Regions from separate parts of the Kyrpidia sp. genome, predicted to be linked through region 3. Evidence: predicted binding sites of a transcription regulator. Region 3 holds the regulator's gene; each other region holds the start of a gene.

Evidence for each region. The regulator LexA, encoded in region 3, represses DNA repair genes until DNA is damaged. The targets are predictions, from matches to a motif close to CGAACATATGTTCG.
Region 1: K6T64_RS04480 (Y-family DNA polymerase) is a predicted target of LexA. The motif match lies at 2,647-2,660, and genes of this name have one in related genera.
Region 2: uvrB (excinuclease ABC subunit UvrB) is a predicted target of LexA. The motif match lies at 2,596-2,609, and genes of this name have one in related genera.

Annotation. Positions count from the first base shown of each region.
Region 1 is NZ_JAILZZ010000007.1:1,221-5,762, forward strand. Features, by position in the region: partial or broken gene K6T64_RS04470 (ABC transporter ATP-binding protein) at 1-638, opposite strand, end outside; gene K6T64_RS04475 (ABC transporter ATP-binding protein) at 668-2,404, opposite strand; gene K6T64_RS04480 (Y-family DNA polymerase) at 2,748-4,049, shown strand; gene K6T64_RS04485 (DUF6504 family protein) at 4,046-4,285, shown strand; gene K6T64_RS04490 (DNA polymerase III subunit alpha) at 4,301-4,542, shown strand, end outside.
Region 2 is NZ_JAILZZ010000019.1:19,248-23,789, forward strand. Features, by position in the region: gene K6T64_RS08670 (flagellar motor protein) at 1-369, shown strand, start outside; gene K6T64_RS08675 (OmpA family protein) at 356-1,156, shown strand; gene rnz (ribonuclease Z) at 1,268-2,191, shown strand; gene K6T64_RS08685 (small acid-soluble spore protein Tlp) at 2,256-2,513, opposite strand; gene uvrB (excinuclease ABC subunit UvrB) at 2,694-4,542, shown strand, end outside.
Region 3 is NZ_JAILZZ010000001.1:113,370-117,911, forward strand. Features, by position in the region: gene K6T64_RS00595 (DsbA family oxidoreductase) at 1-399, shown strand, start outside; gene K6T64_RS00600 (LysM peptidoglycan-binding domain-containing protein) at 461-871, opposite strand; gene K6T64_RS00605 (helix-turn-helix domain-containing protein) at 1,188-1,490, shown strand; gene lexA (transcriptional repressor LexA) at 1,703-2,317, shown strand; gene K6T64_RS00615 (c-type cytochrome) at 2,375-2,782, shown strand; gene glnA (type I glutamate--ammonia ligase) at 2,896-4,236, opposite strand; gene K6T64_RS00625 (MerR family transcriptional regulator) at 4,314-4,542, opposite strand, start outside.

The DNA of each region.
Region 1 (4,542 bases), on a different contig from region 3:
CCGCCGGGCGATCATTTGGGTCACGATCAGGCTCAGGGGCAAGGTTAAGGCGACCACCACCGTCAACAGCGGACTGATACTCAACATCATGGTCACCACCCCCACGAAGGTCACCAAGGAGGTGATGCGGGTCAAACTTTGCTGAAGGGTATTGCTGATGTTGTCGAAGTCGTTGATAAACCGGCTCAGAATGTCACCATGGAGCTGGGAATCGAAAAACCGGAGGGGCAGCCGGGCGAGCTTCTCGTTTACTTCTTTTCTCAGCTCATAAACAGTCTTTGGGGCGGCCTGGGCCATCAGGACCTGCTGGACATAGGTCAAGCCCGCACTGAACACGTACAGAACGGCCAAGATCGCCAGGGTCCGTACGAGCCCCAAAAAATCCACCCCTCCACCGGGGACGCCCCGAATTTTTTGCATCACCTCTTCAAATATCGCTGTGGTGGCATCTCCGAGGATTTTGGGAGTGGCGATGTTGAACACGGTACTGAACACCGCCGCAACAACCACCACCGCCAACTGCCCGCGATAAGGGCGAAAACGGGCCAACAGCCGCAAAAAGGTCTTGCGAACTGTTTTGGCTTCTCCGTCGGCATCCCCAGGCCGCCGTGGCCGTGAAACCCTCCGACGCGGCCCATCGAGCGGCGCGCTCCCTCCCTGTGTTCGCTCACGCCAACTCCTCCTCCGATAGCTGGGATGCCGCGATCTCCCGGTACACCGGGCATGACCGTATCAGTTCCCGATGGGTCCCACGACCCACCAACCGCCCCTCGTCCAAAACGACAATTTGGTCGGCGTCCATCACCGTACTGATCCGCTGGGCGACAAGAATGACTGCCGCGTCCCGGGTCTCTTCCCGGAGGGCGGCCCGAAGCCGGGCATCGGTTCGAAAATCGAGGGCGGAAAAGCTGTCGTCGAACAGATAGATATGCGGCCGTCGCACCAAAGCCCGGGCGATGGCCAGGCGCTGCTTTTGCCCCCCGGACAGGTTAGCGCCCCCTTGGGCGATCGTCCCCCGAAAGCCACCGGGCATCTCCTCAATGAACTCGGCCGCCTGGGCCACCTCCGCCGCCCGTCGGACGTCCTCTTCCTGCGCGTCTTCCCGGCCGAAGCGGATGTTCTCCTCCACCGTCCCCGAGAACAATACAGGCTTTTGTGACACATAGCCGATTCGACTTCGCAGTGTCCGTTGGGGAATCCGGCGCACGTCCTCCCCGTCCACCCGAACCGAACCTTCCTCGACATCGTAAAAACGGAGGATCAAGTTGAGGAGGGTCGACTTCCCCGAACCGGTCCCCCCAATCACCGCCGTGACCTGGCCGGGACGGACACAGAAAGAGATATCCACCAGGGCCGGTTTTTCCGCCCCCGGATACCGGAATGTCACATGTTCGAACTCCACCGCGCACTCCCCTTGGCCGTGGGGAAGGGCCGTGGCAGTGGGCTCGGGATCTCGAATCTGGGGGACCGTATCCAGAACTTCCCGAATCCGGCCGGCAGAAGCGGAGGCCCGGGGAATGAGGAAGAAGATCATCGAGACCATCATGACGGCAAAGAGGATCTGCATGACATATTGGAGGAACGCCATCAGACTGCCCACTTGCAAATCCAGGTGGTCAATGCGCAAACTGCCGAACCACATGATTGCTAAAGTAGAAAAATTTATGATTAACATGATCAGTGGCATGAGAGCGGCCATCAACTGGTTCACCCGGATCGTGGTGTCGGTCAGATCGCGGTTAGCGGCGTCAAACCGGCGCCGTTCGTACTCCGTGCGGTTAAAAGCCCGAATCACCCGGACACCGGTGAGACTTTCCCGGAGCACCCGGTTTAACACGTCCATTTTACCTTGGATCGCCCGAAAAAGGCCCATGCCACGGCCGAGCACCACCCACAAGGCGACCCCCATCACCGGGACAACTACGACGATGACCAAGGAAAGCCGGGCATCGGTGAGGATGGCCATCACGATGCCGCCGATGGCCGAGAGCGGCGCGAGAACTATGAGGCGAAGCGCCATGTTGACGAGCATCTGAACCTGGGTAATATCGTTAGTGGTCCGGGTAATAAGAGAGGCGGTGCCAATCCGTTTGAACTCTTGTAGAGAAAATCTTTCCACCTGGGTAAACACTTGGGTGCGAAGCACCCGGCCAAAATTGGACGACACTTGGGAGGACAACCATCCCGCAGCGATAGCACAGGCCACGCCCCCTACAGCCACCGCAAGCATCCAGAGGCCAATTCGAAGGATATGTGGGACATCTCCTCGAATAATCCCCGTATCCACAATGTCCGACATGAGATTAGGCAGGTAAAGCGTGGATAGGGACTGGATAAAATTAAGCGGAAGAATTAAACCCACCGTCCCTCGGTGGGGCTTCAACAGACCAAGCAGCCGCCACATGTGCTCGCCCCCTGTGGTCACGATGTACCCAGTTGTCTGACGATAAAGATACCATACCGCAAGAAAATTGGAGATGCCGCCGACATCGATTACGGTAAATTTAACCTTTTCTTTTCCTCGAATTTCCTTCGCGTTGCTGCGAATACCCTGCCCTACTGGCTGCCCTTCGTTCTCTAATTGGCCCACATCATTGGCAGGCTGGGGAATACTTCCCGTATTTCCCCGCCGTTTTCGTCTTATCGCAAACATTTGTTTGCAATTCTTTTCCCTACCCGTTATAATAAAGAGCACCACATCAAGAGAGGGGGCTGCGGGAACCCCGTACGGGAGACCCGCACAAAAGGTGAAGAAACGCTGGGTGATCCATGCTGTGTTTGTGGGGTTAATTGCGGCTGAAGCAAAAGAAGATCGTCGGCCGGTGCTGGTTGTGCAAGATGGTCAGATCCTTGATTACAACACATCGGCGAAGGAGCTAGGAATCACTCCTTCCAAGACTTTAATAGAAGCTCTTCGGCTGGCACCGGACGCCCTCGTAGTGGATTTCCACCCGCGCCACCACCGGAAGTGGATTGATGCGATGCAGGACATCCTCCGCGGATGGACTCCGTGGTTAAAGATCGTTTCAGATCAGGAATGGTATGCCGCTTTTTATTCAGAGCATCCCCGGGAACAATGGCGGGAGTTATTTGCCCGCCTGAAGGGCCGACTCCCCGATCGAGGGTGGAGGGGATATAGCGGCCTCGCCGGCCGTCCGTCGACAGCCGAAGCCATTTCCCTGCGCATCGTCGAAGAAGGCCTGAGGGCGTTCTCCCCGCCCTCTCGCATGGCGGTGCCGCCGGTGTCCGGCGCTTGGGTCGAAGATGACGCCGAGTTTGTCCGCCACCTTCCCCTTCGGTTCTTTCGGCACATTCCACCTCAGATGAAGGAGGAGATGGAACGACTCGGCGTGCACACCGGAGAGCAGTTGACGAAGATCCCCCCCGTTTTGCTACAAAGGAGGTTTGGCCCTGAAGCTCTTACTTGGCAGCACTTTGCTGCCGGAGAGCTCGGGGATTCTTTTGTTCCCCGAGACCCCGGTAAAACCTTGTCACAAACCTGGGTAGCCCCAGCTGGGGAGGCGGTCCCGACTGAGTCGACCGAGCTTTTATTAGATCTGCTGTGTGATGCATTAGTAAAGCGACTTGAACGAGAACAAGTCGGAATCCAAGGAATCGCCATCCAGTGGACCGACGATGAAGGAAACCGGGTCTGGGAACAGCATTTGTTCCCCGAAGTTCTCGCTCATCCCGAAGGAATTCGGAGATCCGCTCGGGTATTAAACATTCGCCTTCGAAGCCGGCACCCCGAGATAACCCGAATTTCCGGGGTTCAACTCACCGCCACACACCTTCATCCCCTTCGCGGGGAACAGGTAAGCTGGCTTTTACGAGGGAACGAGTTCTACCCTCCTCTCGAATTCCGGCAACAAACATGGCGATTTTTGATCGACGAATTAGGGCAAAAGTACCCCCGCGCTCCGATTCGTTTCGGACTTTCCGTTCCCTGGCGAAATCAACGACAAGCTTGGTGGGATCCTTGGCAAAACAGCTCACAAGCGTGTGGGAGTCCGCCAAATCCAATGAAAGGCTCCCAGTTGTCCTCTTGAGCCGGCTGATCGACCGCCCCGTTGCAGTCCGGGTGAAAAAAGGCCTGCCCGATTCTTTCTCGTTCCGCGGACAAAGCCACCAGATCCTCGAAATTATCGATCAGTGGGAAGAAAGCGGAGCTTGGTGGAAAGGAGAGCCTTCCTATCGAATCTACCGCGTTCAGACGGCGGATCTTGGGGTCTTCGACCTCAAACGATACAAAGAGGAGTGGCGGTTGTACCGAATCTGGGACTGAAAGAAGGAATCACCCATGGTCCATCTTCATGCCCATTCTTACTTCTCTTTTCTCAACGGCGCCTCTGCTCCGGAGGAATTGGTAGATATCGCCTCCCAGCTGGGCATTTCGGCGATGGCCCTCACCGATCGCGATACTGTAGCGGGACTTGTTCCCTTTCACCGGGCAGCTGAACGAGTAGGCATTCGACCGATTTCCGGGGCAGAGGTCACGATGGAGGACGGTACCGTTCTAACGGTCCTCGCTGAGAACGCGAA
Region 2 (4,542 bases), on a different contig from region 3:
GGGGTAGCGATTTTCGAGTCCGCCGGCGGATACGCGCCGACCATGGGCATCCTCGGCACGGTGATGGGATTGGTCCACGTTCTCAGCAATTTGAGCGATGTACAGTCCCTCGGACCCCTTATCGCCACCGCTTTTATTGCTACCTTGTACGGCGTGGCATCGGCCAACTTGATCTATTTTCCCATCGCAACCAAACTGAAACTGCGCAGTGAAGAAGAAATCATGATCCGGGAGTTGATTATCGAAGGGGTGCTCTCGATTCAGGCCGGAGAGAATCCGACTTTGCTCGGCCAGAAATTGAAGGCTTTCTTACCGCCGAAATGGCGCGAAGTCGAGGAGAGGAAGGGCGACAGTCGTGAGGCGGCGTAGGCGGCCTGAGGCTGAAAAGATCAACCAGGAACGCTGGTTGATCACATACTCCGATTTGATCACCTTGTTGATGATTTTTTTCGTGATCATGTACACCATGTCGAAGGTAGACATGTATAAATTCGTCAATCTTTCCGCCTCGTTGTCCCAAGCGCTGTATAACCAGAACCAGGTGCAGCTCAAGGGGCTTGGCACCACCGGACTCATCGCGGCCCAACCGTCGGCGGGTCCGCCCGGGCAGGTTCCTCCAGCGCCAGATTTTCTAAAAACGCCGGAGCAGGTGGCGGAAGAGCGCCAGTTGGCCCAGATCAAGCTCCAGCTGCAGTCGTTCATTCAGAAACAGGGCGTCGCCGGCCAAGTGGTGGTGGAGGACAAACCCAAAGGGCTGCTCATTAGTCTGAGAGACGTCATCCTGTTCGATACGGGAAAGGCGGATCTCAAGCCCGAGGCCCGCAAGTTGTTGGACGGCCTTCTCCCGTTTCTCGCCCAGGTGGGCAATCCTCTGGAGATCGAGGGGCATACGGACAATCGTCCGATCCATACCGCCCAGTTTCCGTCGAACTGGGAGTTGTCCACGGCTCGGGCGCTAACGGTGCTAGAGTACCTGCAGGCCAAGGGCATTGATCCGAAGCGCCTGTCCGCCACGGGGTACGGAGAGTGGAGACCGGTGGCTTCAAACGACAATCCCGAGGGGCAGGCGTTGAACCGACGGGTGAACATCACCATTGAACGCACGAGCGCAATCAACGGACCTGCAGATCAGGCGCCTAATCTGTCCGGCCCTTGAGATGGGAATTGGCCGATTGTATCGGGCTGCGGAAATCACGGCTCGACGGCGGATGGCTGGTGGACTGGGACAAACTAGAAAAAAGCCTGCCGCGGATCGGAGGGAGTTGGAATCGAGCTATATTTTTTAGGAACGGGGGCCGGTGCGCCGAGCAAAGAGAGGAATGTGTCGGCGGTGGGGCTGAGGCAGCCCCGGACCGGACGGTGGTGGCTATTCGATTGCGGCGAGGGGACCCAGCATCGAATGGCGGAGTCGCCCTTTAAATGGAATCGCCTGGAGGCGGTTTTTATCACCCATCTGCACGGCGACCATGTGTTTGGTTTGCCCGGCCTCCTGGCAAGCCGCTCCCTTCTGGGACTGACCTCCCCCCTGGCGATTTTCGGACCTTCCGGGCTTCGGGGATATTTGGAGAGTGTCTTCCAGTTTACCGATACCCACCTCGGGTTTGCACTGGAGGTGGAAGAGATCGGCGACGGCTGGGCTCGAACCTTTGCATGCGGCTGGACGGTCAGGTGCGGGAAGTTGTGCCATTCGGTGGAATCCCTCGGGTTCCGGGTGGAGGAACCCCCGCAGCCCGGGCGCTTTCACCCGGAAAAAGCCTTGGCGTTGGGGGTGGAACCGGGGCCTGCCTATGCCCGGCTCAAACGGGGCGAGACGGTGGTGCTTCCGGGCGGGCGCAAAGTGGCGGGCCGGGATGTCACCGATCCGCCCCGCCCTGGTCGACGGGTGGTCCTGCTGGGCGACACCGAGCCGTGTACAGGGGCTCTGACTTTGGCCGAGGGAGCGGATCTGCTCGTGCACGAGGCGACATTTCTTAGCCGGGATGAGCCCCTCGCGCGCAGGAGCCGACATTCCACCGCGGCGGAGGCGGCCGATCTAGCCCGGCGAGCCAAGGCGGGGAAGTTGGTGATCACCCACCTGAGCCCCCGTTACGCCGGCCGGGAACTGGAACTCCTGGCAGAAGCCCGGGCAGTGTTCCCGGCCACAGAGATGGCAATCGACGGGAGCTCGTTCCGTTGTGATCCGCATCCCTAGGGCCCGGGGCGGTAGAGATCTGCAGGGAAAAAGCCCCCCGGCTTCTCCGGGGGGGGGGTGGGAATTAATCTTCTAACCGATTGGCGTTCTCGCCGATCTCGTCCAGCTCGTCCATGGCTTCCTCCATATGGGCCCGGATACTTTCCATGCGGCGCCGGTTTTTGTTGACGATGTTTCGGCGCTCTTCCTCGCTCAGGGAATCCCCCCGCTCCGCTAAATAATCTTCGGCTTCTAACAGGTTTTCTTTGGTTTCCCTGGCAATTTCCATGTTACGCGCGCTGTTGTCCGCACGGTTGTCCGGTTTTGGGTCCTGCCGCTCCATCGAGACCGCCTCCTGTATCTAAGATCGGGCTTTCGCAATGTTAGAATGCCGAGAACGGCGGTGGCTCATACCCGAGGGCTCGCGTACATTTGTTTGTGGGAACGGTCGCGCCTGGATCCTGGACGTATTATAATAAAGAGAGTGGGGAAAGCCGCCGATGCCGGCCGAGGGGGAGTGTCCATGACGGCGGGACGGTTTCAATTGGTTTCTGATTATGAGCCGAGGGGAGATCAACCCGAGGCGATCGCCCGGCTGACCGAAGGGGTCCGCCGGGGTTACCGACATCAAACGCTGCTGGGGGTCACGGGTTCCGGCAAGACCTATACGATGGCCAATGTCATCGCCCAAGTGAATAAGCCGACTTTGGTAATCGCCCACAACAAGACTTTGGCGGCCCAATTGGCTGCGGAATTCAAGGCGTTTTTTCCGAATAACGCCGTCGAGTATTTCGTGAGTTACTATGATTACTATCAGCCTGAAGCGTACATTCCGCATACGGATACCTATATCGAAAAAGACGCCAAGATTAACGACGAGATTGACAAACTCCGCCATTCTGCCACCAGCGCTTTATTTGAGCGGTCGGACGTGATCATCGTCGCCAGCGTCTCCTGTATCTATGGGTTGGGAAATCCCGACGAATATCGGACCCATGTTTTGTCCCTCAGGGTGGGCATGGAGAAAAGCCGCCGGGAGATCCTGCGCCGTTTGGTGGACATGCAGTACGAACGAAACGATATCAATTTCGTCCGCGGGACCTTTCGAGTTCGTGGCGATGTGATTGAGATTTTTCCCGCATCCCGGAGTGAGCAGGCCGTTCGGGTGGAACTGTTTGGAGATGAGATTGACCGGATCACCGAGGTGGACGTCCTCACCGGCGAGGTGGTCGGGCAGCGGGAGCACGTGGCGGTGTTTCCGGCTTCTCACTTTGTCACGTCCCGGGAGCGCCTGGAGCGGGCGATCCGGGATATTCGCGTCGAATTGGCGGAACGACTGGAGGTGCTTCGCAGTCAAGGAAAGTTGCTGGAGGCTCAGCGGCTTGAGCAACGCACCAATTACGATCTCGAGATGATGCAGGAACTCGGTTTTTGTCCTGGCATCGAAAACTATTCTCGGCATTTGGAGGGGAGGCCGGCGGGGAGCCCCCCGAATACGCTGTTCGACTATTTTCCTGACGATTTCCTGCTGCTGATCGACGAATCCCACGTGACATTGCCCCAGATCCACGGGATGTACGGAGGGGACAAAACCCGAAAGGATACGTTGATTGAGCACGGATTTCGCCTGCCTTCGGCGGCGGACAACCGCCCGTTGACCTTTGAGGAATTTGAGAAAAAGGTGCACCAGGTTATCTACGTTTCGGCCACGCCGGGTCCCTATGAACTTGAACATAGCGAACAGGTGGTGGAACAAATCATTCGTCCCACCGGGCTATTGGATCCAAAGGTGGAAGTCCGTCCGATCCAGGGCCAGATCGATGACTTGGTGGGTGAGATCCGAAAACGGGTCAACCGGGACGAGCGGGTGCTGGTGACCACCCTGACCAAGCGCATGGCGGAGGATCTGACCGATTATCTCAAAGAGTTAGGTTTCAAGGTCCGATATTTACACTCGGATATTAAAACAATTGAACGGATGGCGTTGCTCCGGGATTTGCGCCTCGGCGTCTTCGACGTGCTGGTGGGGATCAACCTTCTCCGGGAAGGTCTCGATCTTCCGGAAGTTTCGCTGGTGGCAATTCTCGACGCGGACAAGGAAGGTTTTTTGCGGGCCGAGCGTTCTCTGATCCAGACCATCGGCCGGGCGGCCAGAAACGCCGACGGCCACGTCATCATGTACGCCGATACCATCACCGATTCCATGGCGGCGGCCATCCGCGAAACGGAACGCAGACGGGCCAAACAAATGCGGTACAATCAGGAACACGGGATAACGCCACAGACGGTGCGCAAGGCGGTTCGGGACATCATCGAGGCGACCAAGGCGGCGGAAGAACCTGCCGTTTATGAAGTGGTGCCAAAAGCCCAGA
Region 3 (4,542 bases):
CTGGGCCTCGACATCCGCCTCATGAGGGCAGTTGACACCCAGGATGCCCTCACCGGTATGTATTACGCCCGGGAACAGGGCGTTGAGGAGCCGTATCACCAGCAGGTCTTTGATGCCCGGTTTTTGAAAGGATTGGATGTGTCGGACCGCAAAGTTCTGACAGAATGTGCAGAAGCCGCCGGGCTGTCCGGGGATGGCTATTGGAATGCTTTGGATCAGGAGAAGTATCGCATGCAGTTACAGGCGGATTTCCAGCGCGCGGCACATGCGCGAATCTGGACCATCCCGGTTTATGAAGCGGATCACCGCCGGTTGGAGGTTCATCACTTTGACCAGCTGCCCACCGCCGATGGGCTGACCGAATGGATCCAACTCATCGGAACGAAGGCGGAAGGTTGATTTTGTCAGCGGCGTCCGCGCCTTTGGCGCTCAACGGCTCCTAGATACCGATTCGGGTTCTTCATTGCGAGGCGGGCAAGTGAAGAATCATGCCCGGATAAAGGGTGCCCTCCCCCGTCAAGTGGTTGAGCTGGCGCAACTGATAGATCCACTCCCTCACATCCACATCGGGTCCCGCGTACTGTGACGCGATGCTCCATAGGGTGTCCCCTTCGTATACCATGATGGTTCTGTCCTCTCCCGCTTCAGCCCTGGGATGGTGGTGCAGCAAAACTCCTCCCGCTGTCCCCAGCCCCATGACAACAAGAAGCCCCGTCACAAACACGGCCCGATTCCACGCCCGGTTTGCCCGCGCCAATCTGCCCCGGTGGCGGCTAGGGTAGGCTCGGGCCCCGGCCTTCCGTGGATCCACCCTGAAACGGATCGCTTGCGCCTTCTCGTTTTCGGCCGATCTCCTCAGAGGCGTACCCATCTCCTCTCTCCCCCTCTCCCTAGGTATCTGTTGTCTCTGTCAGCATGTTGGGACGACAATCGCCCAGAGAGCCAGCTCGTCCCCCCATCTCTATGCTTCGAATGCGACAGAGAGAACGAAACGAATGTTCGTATTTAGTGTAGATGGAACAAACGTTTGTGTCAAGGGTTTTCGAATCATGTCGGGAAGAGAATAAGGCGCGGCATTCAGGTGTTCTCTGACTCTCGATAATCTGTCAGATCAAGGAGACAAGACCGCTCCTTTTTTCGGCAAATATACGTTTGTTTTCTTGGCAGATTGGGTGTATCATAGAAACATGAAAATTCTCAAGCCCTTTCACTGTCGACTGGAACCGACAAGAGAACAGGCCCAGTGTCTCACTCGATACCGGGGATGTGCGCGGTTTGTCTGGAACAAGGCGCTCACTTTGCAGAAGAGGCGGCTGAAAGCCGGGTACCCCCTGTTGTCGTATGGAGAGTTGGCCAGACTCCTGACGCTGTGGAGGCACAGCGAGGAATACGGGTTTTTCGCCAGTGCACCCGTACATCCCTTGCAATGCGCTGGCATCGATTCACCGGCCGATGGTTCGGGACGGGTTTCCTGGAACGAAGGCGCTTGACCCGCGATTATCCGTCCCGACGGTGTGCAGGTACGGGAGAGCAGCGCTTTGATGGTGGGAGACCCGGAGACAGAACGGATCTTCCTCCGGAGATCGTGGGACAGCTGAGAGATGGGCGCCGTGCCCCTGTAAAGCTCATGCCCCAAAAGGTGAGCGTTGGTTCAAAGTCCAGTTTGCGAGATCCGTGCAGGATCCACCCATGAGAAGAGGTGATGTTCGTGAAATTGTCAAGAAGGCAGCAGGATATCCTCGATTTCATCAAGAAAGAAGTGAGAGAGAAAGGCTATCCTCCTTCCGTTCGGGAGATCGGCGAGGCAGTGAACTTGTCTTCCAGTGCCACCGTCCATCGTCACTTGGGTCGGCTAGAGCAGATGGGGTACATCCGCCGGGATCCGACGAAACCCAGAGCCATTGAAATTCTGGAGGAGGATGCACAAACGGTCGGGCCGGTCACCATGGCTCCAGTGGTGGGCCGGGTTACCGCGGGGTTGCCGATCACCGCTGTCGAAAACATCGAAGATTATTTTCCCCTCCCTGCGTCCTGGACCGGGGGAGACCCCGTCTTCTTGCTCCGAGTGGTCGGCGACAGCATGATTGAGGCCGGGATTTTTGACGGTGACTTGGTGGTGGTTCGCCAGCAACCCACCGCCGAAAACGGCGACATTGTTGTGGCGATGACAGATGAAGGCGAAGCCACGGTGAAGCGATTCTACCAGGAGAAAGATCGCATTCGCCTTCAGCCGGAGAATTCCACCATGACCCCACTCTATTACAAGACTGTGACAATTCTCGGCCTCGTGATCGGTCTCTACCGTTCGATTCGATGAAGTAGTAGAATGAAGAGAGATGGTTTCAGCTCAGTCTAAGAACAGGAGGACGTCAGTGTGAAGAGATGGCAAGGCATGACTCTGGCTGCCCTACCGGTGGTTCTCGGCCTCGTTTTTATCATCGGAGTATTTGCCAACTGGTTCCCCATTCAAACGGGACGGTCGACCGAGGCCACGGCGAGCGGTTCGGGGTCAGGGGGTAGCTCCGGACCCGTTGATACGAGCGACCCGGGCGCACAGATTTTCTCTCAATCCTGCGCGAGTTGCCACGGAGCGAATTTGGAAGGTCAGACTGGGCCCAAGCTTCTTGGCATCGGGAGCAAGATGAACGAGGCGCAACTGGTGGAGTATATCAACAATCCGAAGCCGGTAGCCGGTTATCCACCGATTATGCCTCCCAAAGGCGGACTCCAGTCCGATGACCAAGTCAAGCAAGTGGCTGCCTGGTTGGCGAAGCAAAAGTAACGCAGAACTTCATCAATAGGCAACAACCCCTGCAGAGTGTTGCAGGGGTTGTTTACTCCATTGGCTCGTCTCCTTTAAGGCGAGCTTCCACGTCTTTTGTTTTACGGCACCGATCAATACAGGTTCAAGTACTGGTCCCGCTCCCAGGGATGGACGGCGGTGCGGAACATATCCCACTCAATCAATTTCGCCTCGACAAAATGTGTAAACGCGTGTTCCCCCAGGGCATTGACGATGACTTCATCCCGGCTCAGCTCATCCAGAGCTTCTTTCAAACTGGCAGGCAGCGTCAAAATCCCAGCCTGCACGCGTTCGCTTTCCGTCATAACGTAAATGTTGCGATTGACCGGCTCCGGCAAGGGCATGCGGTTGCGGATTCCATCCAGTCCCGCAGCCAGCATGGCCGCCAAGGCGAGGTACGGATTGGCCGACGGGTCTGGGCTGCGCACTTCGATCCGGGTGCTCAAGCCCCGGGAAGCGGGCACTCGCACCAAGGGACTCCGATTCTGGAACGACCACGCGATGTAAACCGGCGCCTCGTATCCTGGCACCAAGCGCTTGTAAGAGTTCACCGTAGGGTTGGCGATGGCGGTGAACGCCCGAGCATGGGCGAGGATTCCGGCCAAGTACTGTTTCGCCGTTTCACTCAAGCCAAACTCGTCCCGTTCATCGTAGAACGCATTCTCGCTCCCCTGGAACAGGGATTGATGGGTGTGCATGCCGGATCCGTTAATCCCGAACACCGGTTTTGGCATGAAGGTGGCGTGCAGACCGAGCTGCCGGGCGATCGTCTTGACCACCAACTTAAAGGTCATGATATTGTCCGCCGCCGACACGGCATCGGCATATTTAAAATCGATTTCATGCTGGCCAGGCGCCACCTCGTGATGGGAGGCCTCGATTTCAAAGCCCATCTGTTCCAACGCCAATACGATCTCCCGGCGGCAGTTTTCCCCCAAGTCTACCGGAGCCAGATCAAAGTATCCCCCTTGATCGTTCACTTCGGTGGTGGGATTTCCGGACTCGTCCATCTTAAATAAGAAAAACTCCGGTTCCGGCCCGACGTTCATGGTGGAGAAACCCATGTCCTGGGCTTGGCGCAGGACTCGTTTGAGAATTCCCCGGGGATCTCCGGGGAAGGGAGTGCCGTCCGGAAGGTAAATATCGCAAATCAACCGGGCCACTCGCCCTCCGTCTCCCCCGATCCAGGGAAATATTAGCCAAGTGTTGAGATCCGGATACAAATACATGTCCGATTCCTCGATGCGGACGAAACCTTCGATCGAAGAACCGTCGAACATGATCTTGTTGTCCAGGGCTTTGGGCAACTGACTCACCGGGATTTCGACGTTTTTGATAATACCGAGCAAGTCAGTAAATTGGAGGCGAATATAACGGACGTTCTCTTCTTTCACCATTCGCATAATGTCTTCACGTGTGTACTGGCGTGGCATCGATGGACTCCTTTCTTCTCTTCACAGATATGTAACAAAACGATTCCCCGCCCTCTGACAGGGAATCGTCTCGCTCTTTAACGGAAAAACCGGGAGAGCTCGCCTTGGATCAGCGACGCCGGTCTACCCGGTCGCTCCAATTGGGCGATGAGCTCTTTTTTCAGCAACTCGTGCAAGTCCCGGTCCGTGAGGTTGCGATTCCCTTCCACCGCAAGTCGCTCTTCCTTCGGAAGGTCTTCGACATCAGTGGGTTTTTCGGCCGGTCCCAAGGCCTTTTTAATCCCCGCGATATTCAGACCTTGATCG